Regions from separate parts of the Pseudarthrobacter sp. NIBRBAC000502771 genome, predicted to be linked through region 2. Evidence: riboswitches for the same ligand, from Rfam matches in the RefSeq annotation. Region 2 holds a riboswitch; the other holds the start of a gene.

Region 1 (4,375 bases), 420 kb from region 2:
ACGAAGTGGATGAGGAAGACCCCACCTCCGCGGACCTCCTGCACGAGTTCATCGCCCGGCTGGAGCAGTTCGCCTGGATGGTGCAGGCGGAAAACATGAAGCCCACCGCCAAGGTCACCGCGGCCGACTCCAAGTAGCGGGCAGTCCACACGGGCGTCCGGCGCCGGCGGATCCCGCCGCGCCGGACGCCTGGCTGTTGTCCGGGCAATACTGCGGATGTTCCGCTAAGCCGCTTTGGGCACTTTCCGGAGGACGACGGCGGCGAGCACTGCCGCCGTCGCCATGAGGACCAGCCCAATTGCCGCCGTAACGTGCACGCCGGAATCGAAGGCGGCCGCCGCAGCGTCCTTGAGGGCTCCGGCGAGCGGTGCCGGCACCAGGTTGGCTGCGTCCACCGCACCGGCCAGCGTTTCCCTGGCGTTGTGCAGCGAGGTTCCGGGCAGCATGGCCTCCAGCCCCGCCGGCAGCCGGAGGTTCTGCTGGTAGGACGCGGTCAGGATGGAGCCCAGCACCGCGGTCCCCAGCAGCGATCCCACCTCGTAGCCCGTCTCGGAAATCGCTGCCGCAGCGCCGGATTTCGCCGGCGGGGCCGAGCCGAGGATGAGGTCGTTCGAGATGGTTTCCGCCGTGCCTACGCCCAGCGCCAGGACCAGCAATGCTGCCAGCAGCAGGGGCGGGCCCCCGCCGTCGTTACCGAAGGCCACCATGCTGTAGCCGACGGCACTGAAGGACAGGCCCGCGGCCACGACGTACCCCGGACGCACCTTCCGGACCAGCGGGACCACCACCAGCCCTGCCGTCACTGTGGCTGCCAGGGCCGGGAGCATGGCAATGCCCGCCGCCGACGGTGTCATCCCCTCCAGGAGTTGGAGGTGCTGGGCAAGGAAAAGGATGAACCCGTTGAAGGAAAACAGGGCCAAAACGTTGGCGCTGATGGCCATGCTGAACACCCTGTTGCGGAATAGTGACATGTCCAGCAGCGGGTGCTCCAGCCGGTGCTGGCGCCGCACGAACACAATGCCCATGGCCAGGCCGAAGGCTATGCTTCCCAGCCCGGCCGGCCCCGGACCTTCGGTGGCTACTGACTTTACGCCGTAGACGGCGGGCACCATGACCAGCATGGATAGCAGGACGCTGGGAATGTCCGCTCTTCCCGGCGCGGGATCCCTGGACTCCGGAATGAAGGCCGGCCCCAGCGCCAGCAGGGGCAGCATGAGTGGCACGGCCACCAGGAACACGGCACCCCACCAGAAGTGCTCCACCAGCCATCCACCGAGGATGGGGCCCAGGGCGGCGCCGCCGGAGAATCCGGCAGCCCAGATGGCAATGGCCATCCGCCGGCGGTTGGGCTCCGGGAAAATGTTCCGGATCAGCGACAAGGTGGACGGCATCAGCATGGCGCCGAAGAACCCGAGCGCCGCGCGGCCGGCGATCAGCCACTCCGGGGTGGGCGCGAATGCCGTGGCGGCGGACAGCCCTGCGAAGCCCAGGCTGCCGACGACCAGCAGCCGCCGCCGCCCAATCCGGTCGCCGAGGCTTCCCATTGATACCAGCAGCCCTGCCAGGACCAGTGGATAGGCGTCCACGATCCACAGCAGCTGCAGGCCCGTCGGTTCCAGGGCGCGGGCGATGGCGGGCAGGGCGAAGGTCAGGGCGGTATTGTCCACTGCCACCAGCAGCACGGGAAACATCAGCAGCCCCAACGCGAGCCAATCCCGCCACGGTGGCCGCATGGCGGAGCTGTCCCTTTGTAAGGAGGCCGGGCGAATGGAGATCGTCATGTAATAACTGTACCGTCTGGACGGTATAGTTTGAAACCGAAGCATTCCTTCTTCCCTGCCGGTGGAGGGCATGATGGAAGGCATGCCCCGAAAGCCTGTAGCCCGTGATGCGGTCCTTGACGCCTTCGAGTCCCTGCTGATCGAAGTGGGGGAGCGCGCTGCAACCCTCGACGCCGTAGCCCGTAAGGCCGGGGTGTCCAAAGGTGGCCTCCTCTACCACTTTCCCAACAAGGAAGCGCTCATCGCCGTGCTGCTGGACCGCCTTGAGGGGTTGGCCAAGGCGGATGCCGACGCGATGGCTTCGGCCAGCGAAGGTGCCGCCGCGTATTTCATCCGTTCCTCTGTCTGGGCGGATACTCCTCTGGACCGGGTCATTGTGGCCGCCACGCGGCTTGCCGAGGTGGCGCATGAGGAGACCCGCCGCCGGTTCGCCGCCATCCAGCAGCGGTGGCTGGACGAGATTGCTGCGGATGTGGGGCCCGGCCTGGCCAGGGCTGTCCTGTATATGGGTGACGGTTTGTACTTCAATGCCATGCTTTCCGTGGGCCCTGCGCCGGAAGGCGGAGCAGCCGCTGACGTGGAGGAACTCCTGGCCGCGTTGGAACGGCTCCGCAGGTAGTTTTCCATTTGCCGGAGGGCTTCTGGCGTAGGACAATGGAGAGTTGTGAGGGCTGTCACCGGCCGTCATGATCCAACAAATGAATAGCCTTTGATCTGCGGCGGGAGAGTTCTGCCGGAAGTACAGGCAGGCGCCGTAGGAGCAAATCCTCCCCAGGAATCTCGCAGGCCCCTGTACCGCCGCGGCGAGGCACCTCTGGAAAGCAGCAGGCAGTTGTCCGGCCTCCCTTGGGGGAAGCGGAACGGCTGTTGTGCTCACCGACGGTGCAAGCGGTTCCTGCGCAGGCAGGCGACGCGGAAACTCTCAGGTCCAATACAGAGCGGGGAGGGACCCGAATAGCTGTGGCGTACCCTGCGCCGCCTGAATAAATGGAGTTCCTTCGTGTCGGTTACCCCAACCTCCACCACCTTCGTAGACCGCCACATTGGCGCACGCCGCCAGGACGACGCCGACACCATGCTCAAAGCCGTGGGCTACGGCACGGTCGATTCCCTGGTGGACACCGCCGTGCCCAAGGTCATCCGCCAGGACACGGCCCTCCGCCTGCAGGATGCCCTCAGTGAGGTTGAGGTGCTTGCTGAATTGCGCCGGCTGGCCGCCAAGAACAAGACCGCGGTCCAGATGATTGGCCAGGGCTACTACGACACCATCACCCCTGCCGTGATCCGCCGGAACATCCTCGAGGCCCCGGCCTGGTACACCGCCTACACCCCGTACCAGCCCGAAATTTCCCAGGGCCGGCTTGAGGCACTCCTGAACTTCCAGACCATGGTCCAGGACCTGGTGGGCCTGCCCATCGCCAACGCCTCCCTGCTGGATGAAGCCACCGCCGTGGCCGAAGCGGTGCTGCTCATGCGCCGCGCCAACAAGACCAAAGACGCCCACGACGGCAAGACCGTCCTGGACATTGACGTGCTGCCGCAGACCATTGCCATCGTCAAGGGCCGCGCCGAGGCGCTCGGCTTCGAGGTTGAGGTTGCCGACCTGTCCAAGGGCCTCCCTGAAGGTGCGATCAACGGGATCGTGCTCCAGCAGCCCGGCGCCTCAGGCCGGGTCTGGGATCAGTCCGCCACCATTGCGGCGGCGAAGGACCGCGGTGCGCTGGTTACCGTGGCCGCCGACCTGCTGGCCCTGACCCTGATAACGCCTCCCGGCGAGCAGGGCGCCGACATCGCCGTCGGCTCCACGCAGCGTTTCGGGGTGCCGCTGTTCTTCGGCGGGCCGCACGCCGCCTACATGGCCGTCCGCAAGGGCCTGGAGCGTTCCATGCCCGGCCGCCTGGTGGGCGTGTCCAAGGACGACGCAGGGATGCCCGCGTACCGCCTCGCGCTGCAGACGCGCGAGCAGCACATCCGCCGCGAAAAGGCCACGTCCAACATCTGCACCGCGCAGGCCCTCCTGGCCATCGTCTCCTCCATGTACGCCGTCTACCACGGCCCCGACGGGCTGAAGGCGATCGCGGAAACCGCCCACGGCCATGCACGAACACTGGCGGCCTCGCTGGCGGGTGCCGGTGTGGAGGTGCTGCACACGAGCTTTTTCGACACCCTGACGGTCCGGGTCCCGGGACGCGCTGCCGCGATTGTCGCCGCCGCCGAAGCACGCGGGATCAACCTGCGTCCCGTCGACGCCGACACCGTGGGCATTTCCCTGGATGAAACCACGACGCCGGCCATCGTCGCCGAGGTTGCCGACGTCTTTGGCGCCACCGTTGCCGGGATCCGCGGCGAGGGCCAGGGCTTTGTGCTGGAGGCCGCCGTGGAGCGTTCCTCCGACTACCTGCAGCACCCGGTCTTCAACACGTACCGGTCCGAAACCCAGCTCCTGCGCTACATCCGGAAGCTGTCGGACCGGGACCTCGCGCTGGACCGCACCATGATCCCGCTGGGCTCGTGCACCATGAAGCTGAACGCCACCGCCGAGATGGAAGCCATCTCCTGGCCGGAGTTTGCCTCCATCCACCCCTTCGCCCCGG
Region 2 (4,375 bases):
ACGTCCAGTTCGTAGGCGGCCCGGCAACTGTCCAGCATGGTGACGGGGTCGCCCGCGTGGAGGCCGCACGCGACGTTGGCGCTGGTGGCCAGCTGGAACATCGCCGGATCGCCTCCCGTGGTCCAGGAACCGAATGATTGGCCTACGTCAGCGTTGAGATCCAAGGATGTTGCCTTCCAGGGTCAGGTTGTCAGGCCCGGCAGCCGCGGTCAGCTCCCCGGGGATGGTGTCCGGCATGGGTCCGAACGCCTCCCGGGCGTTCTTGGCCACTGCACGGCCCATCACGAGGTTACCGGCTCCGCCCACAACCGCCCCTATGCCGAAGGGCAGGGCCCGTCCGAACAGCGCGGTGCCCTGCCGCTTGAGCAGGTTCTTGAGGAAGGCGTTCTGGATCCGCTTCCGGACGCTGCCGAATCCCGGGATCGAGGACCTGGACAGCACGTTTCCCCAGACGTCCGCGGGCTTTGCTCCGCCGGCCGCCTGTCCGCTCAGGGTCCCCAGCAGGGCGGTTCCTTCCTCGCCCAGCATGATGGCCATGACCATGGTGCCGGCTTTCTCCGGGTTGGTGAGGCGAATGCCGTGGAGCTCGGCCAGCGACGTCGCATAGAGGGCTGTCGCCTCCAGGAAGCCAACCGTCGCGGCCGCAGACAGTCCCAGCGACGCGACAGTACCCACACCCGGGACGACGGCGGTAGCGCCCACCAAGGCACCTCCGCCGGCCACCGCCCTAAGGTAGTCACGCTCCGCGATGTCTGCGAGCTGCGCTGCGGTAGCCCGCGGATGCTTCTTCTGGAGCCGGCGGATATAGGCCACCACCAAGGGCCGCTGGACCTGCACTGCCTTCAGGAGCATGTTGTGGACGCCGGGCTTGGGCTTGCCCTCGGCATCGAACATTGCGTTATGGGCGGTTTCCTGTGCGATTCGTACTGCGGGATTGCTGCGCCTGGCCATGGTCACCTTCATTCAAATCGACCTGCAGCGGGTGGGCTGCCGTGCTTATCCATCCTATGTGGACAAACACTAAGCATGCTGAACTTTCCGGCCGGCACTTGGTTCTTCCCCGCTGCCCGTCCTTAGCTGCCGGCGCCCGCCAGGTTGTTGAACGTGTACAGGTGCACCCCCTCCACCACCCCGCGGCCCTCCAGCTCCGCAAGGATCGCCTGCGGTGAGTAGAGGCCGCCCTTGAGCAGGCGGCGGCCAAGCGGGCCCCTGCGATTCAGGAGTTTGAGGGACGGGCCCACACCGATTTTCAGTGCAGCACGGATGAGCTGCGCCCGTGGAACGGTGCCGGCAACTCCGGCCCAGACGGGCAGCCGCACCCCTTCCTTGCGCAGCGTTTCGGCGTACCACTGGATGCGGGAGGCCGAGAAGCACAGCTGCGTCACCACGGATGAGGCCAGATGCTGCTTTTCCAGCAACGCATCAAGCATGTGCAGCTCGCTGTGGCCGGGATGGCCTTCCGGGTAGCCCGCCACACCGGCCCGGATGGTGCCGCCGGACAGCTCGGCGAGGTCCTCCAGCAGCGGAAGGCTGCTGTCATAGGGCCCGGCGGGCTCCCCTGCGTCACCGCCGACGGCGAATACTTCGGTGATCCCGGCATCGTGGCAGTTCCGGACCACACCGGCCAGCTGCCCACGGCTTTCGATGCTCCGTGCGGCCAGGTGCGGGACAACCTCGAAGCCGAGGTAGGCAAGCTCGATGGCTGTCCGGATGGTCGGCCCCACACCTTGGCGCGGCAGGCAGGTCACCCTCAGGGCCGTGCCGGCGGGAGCGTGTGCCTGGACGAGGGCGGCAACGTCCTCGGTGGGATTGACCTGCATCCGGACGGGCAGCGCTGCCCCGGAACCGGAGGCCTGTCCTGCCGCGGGGATCGATGCGGCGGCTGGTGCCATGAGGGATCGAATCGTCATGAGGAACTCCAGGATTGGCCGGCCACGGGTGGCTCGGCATGGATCGGGTCCCTCCCCGCTCTGTATTGGACCTGAGAGATTCCGCAAACCCAGCCAGGGCCTGCTTGCACCGTCGGTGAGTACTGCCGGAGCAGCACTGCTTTCCAGAGTCGCCTCGCCGTGACGGTACATGGGCCTGAGAGATTCCTGGGGAGGATTTGCTCCTACGGCGCCTGCCCGGTGATGGCCGGGAGAACTCTCCCGCCACAGCTCGAAAGGCTGTATTCAAATGTGGTGCCACGGCGGCCGGCGCCTGCCCCTCCGCCCGGGAGGAGTGCAGCGCCGGCGGCGTGGATGGGCCTGCAACTAGCGGAGGATGACCGTCCGGTTGCCGGAGAGGACTATCCGCCCTTCAGCGTGCCAGCGGACGGCATTCGTGAGCGCCTTGCATTCGGCGTCGCGGCCAACCGTGACCAGGTCTGAAGCGGAATACGTGTGGTCCACCTCGATGACCTGCTGCGAAATGATAGGCCCCTCGTCCAGCTCCGAGTTCACGTAGTGGGCAGTGGCGCCCACCGTCTTGACACCGCGTTCGTACGCCTGGTGGTACGGCTTTGCGCCCTTGAAGCTGGGCAGGAACGAGTGGTGGATGTTGATGGCCTTGCCGCTGAGGCGCGTAGTGGCTTCATCGCTGAGCACCTGCATGTAGCGGGCCAGCACCACCAGTTCCACTGCGTACTGGTCCACCAGTTCCAGCAGGCGCCCCTCAGCTTCCGCCTTGGTATCGGGCGTGACCGGGATGTGGTGGAACGGGACACCGTGCCACGCGGCAAGGGGTTCCAGGTCCGGGTGGTTGGACACCACGGCGGCAATCCGGACGGGCAACTCACCGCTGCGGGCGCGGAACAGGAGGTCGTTGAGGCAGTGGTCGTATTTGGACACCATGACCAGGATGGGCTGCTTGCGGCCGTGGCGTTCGAGGCGCCAGTCCATCTGCCACTCCCGGGCCACCTGCTCAAAACCGGCCCGGAGGCGGTCGAGTTCCACCTCTACCTGCGCGGTGACGTGGATCCGCATGAAGAACCTGCCGCTCGCGCGGTCCCCGAACTGCTTGATGTCCACGATGTAGCATTCCTGCTCCAGCAGGTAGGCCGCCACCGCCTGGACGATGCCGAGCGCATCCGGGCAATGGAATGTCAGGACGAATTCCTTGCCCGTTTCCGGAGCCACGGCCTGGCGCTGCCCGGCCTCGGCCGTGCTGGCCTGCGACACGCGGGCTTCCGTGCCGATCACCGCTTGACCCGCTCTTCCCCCGCTTCTGCGGCGGCACCAGGACGGACGGCATTCCCGGATGCGGCGTCAGTGAAGTCCTGGTCTGCCTGTAGTTCAGCCTGGAACGTGGCGAATCGGGCCTGGTGTGCGGGCCGGCGGCGGAGGACGAACCAAGCGGCGCCCAGCAGGACGAACCAGACCGGCGTGACCAGCAGGGCCACCAGGGTGTCCGGCTGAGTGGTGAGGGTCCAGATCACGAAAGCGAAGAAGGCGAAGACAACCCAGACCATGGCAACACCGCCGGGCATTTTGAACTTCGATGCTTCATGCAGGTGCGGCCGGCGGCGGCGGAAGGCGATGTAGCTGGCCAGGATGATCGACCAGACAAAGACGAAGCAGACAGCTGAGACGGTGGTAACCATGTCGAAGGCCTTGCCCACGTCCTGGCCCGCATACATGAGGACGACGCCGGACAGCAGCAGCACGCAGGAGAGGAACAGTGCGTTCTGGGGCACCTTCCGCCGGGACAGTTTGCCAAAGACGTCGGGAGCGTCGCCTTCCTGGGCAAGGCCGAAGACCATGCGGGAGGTCGAGTAGATGCCGGAGTTCGCGGAGGACATCGCGGAGCTCAGCACCACGAGGTTGACGATGGTGGCTGCGGCACCCAGGCCTGCCAGCGAGAACATGGCGATGAAGGGGCTGTGGCCGGCCCTGAACTCGGTCCAGGGGGTGACTGCCATCAGGATGATGAGGGCGCCTACGTAGAAGAGGAGCACGCGGATGGGGATGGAGTTGATGGCCTTGGGCAGGTTCCGCTCCGGGTTCTTGGCCTCGGCGGCGGTGGTACCCACCAGTTCGATTCCCACGAAGGCGAAGACGGCGATCTGGAAGCCCGCCACGAAGCCCATGAACTCGTTCGGGAAGAATCCGCCGTGGCTCCACAGGTTGGTGAAGGTGGCAGGGCCGGCGTCGGACTGGAAACCGGTGAAGATCATGAACAGGCCAACGATGATCAGCGCAGCAATGGCAATGATCTTGATGAGCGCGAACCAGAACTCGGTTTCGCCAAAGGCCTTGACGGTGGTGAGGTTCAGCAGGAGAAGGATGGCTACGGTGGCCAGGCCGGGGATCCACAGGGGCACCCCGGGCCACAGTTCCCGGGAGTAGCCGGCGATGGCGATGACATCGGCGATGCCGGTGATGACCCAGCAGAA

What was found. Region 2 has a riboswitch for glycine ahead of NIBR502771_RS02985 (methylenetetrahydrofolate reductase). Riboswitches for the same ligand answer to the same signal wherever they lie in the genome.
Region 1: another riboswitch for glycine. It lies ahead of gcvP (aminomethyl-transferring glycine dehydrogenase); the one in region 2 lies ahead of NIBR502771_RS02985 (methylenetetrahydrofolate reductase).

Annotation. Positions count from the first base shown of each region.
Region 1 is NZ_CP041187.1:201,419-205,793, reverse strand. Features, by position in the region: gene NIBR502771_RS00935 (Dps family protein) at 1-137, shown strand, start outside; gene NIBR502771_RS00930 (MFS transporter) at 225-1,781, opposite strand; gene NIBR502771_RS00925 (TetR/AcrR family transcriptional regulator) at 1,864-2,400, shown strand; glycine riboswitch at 2,492-2,589, shown strand; gene gcvP (aminomethyl-transferring glycine dehydrogenase) at 2,782-4,375, shown strand, end outside.
Region 2 is NZ_CP041187.1:620,190-624,564, forward strand. Features, by position in the region: gene NIBR502771_RS02975 (LamB/YcsF family protein) at 1-164, opposite strand, end outside; gene NIBR502771_RS02980 (hypothetical protein) at 148-951, opposite strand; gene NIBR502771_RS02985 (methylenetetrahydrofolate reductase) at 1,074-1,910, opposite strand; glycine riboswitch at 2,064-2,163, opposite strand; gene purU (formyltetrahydrofolate deformylase) at 2,256-3,119, opposite strand; gene cycA (D-serine/D-alanine/glycine transporter) at 3,179-4,375, opposite strand, start outside.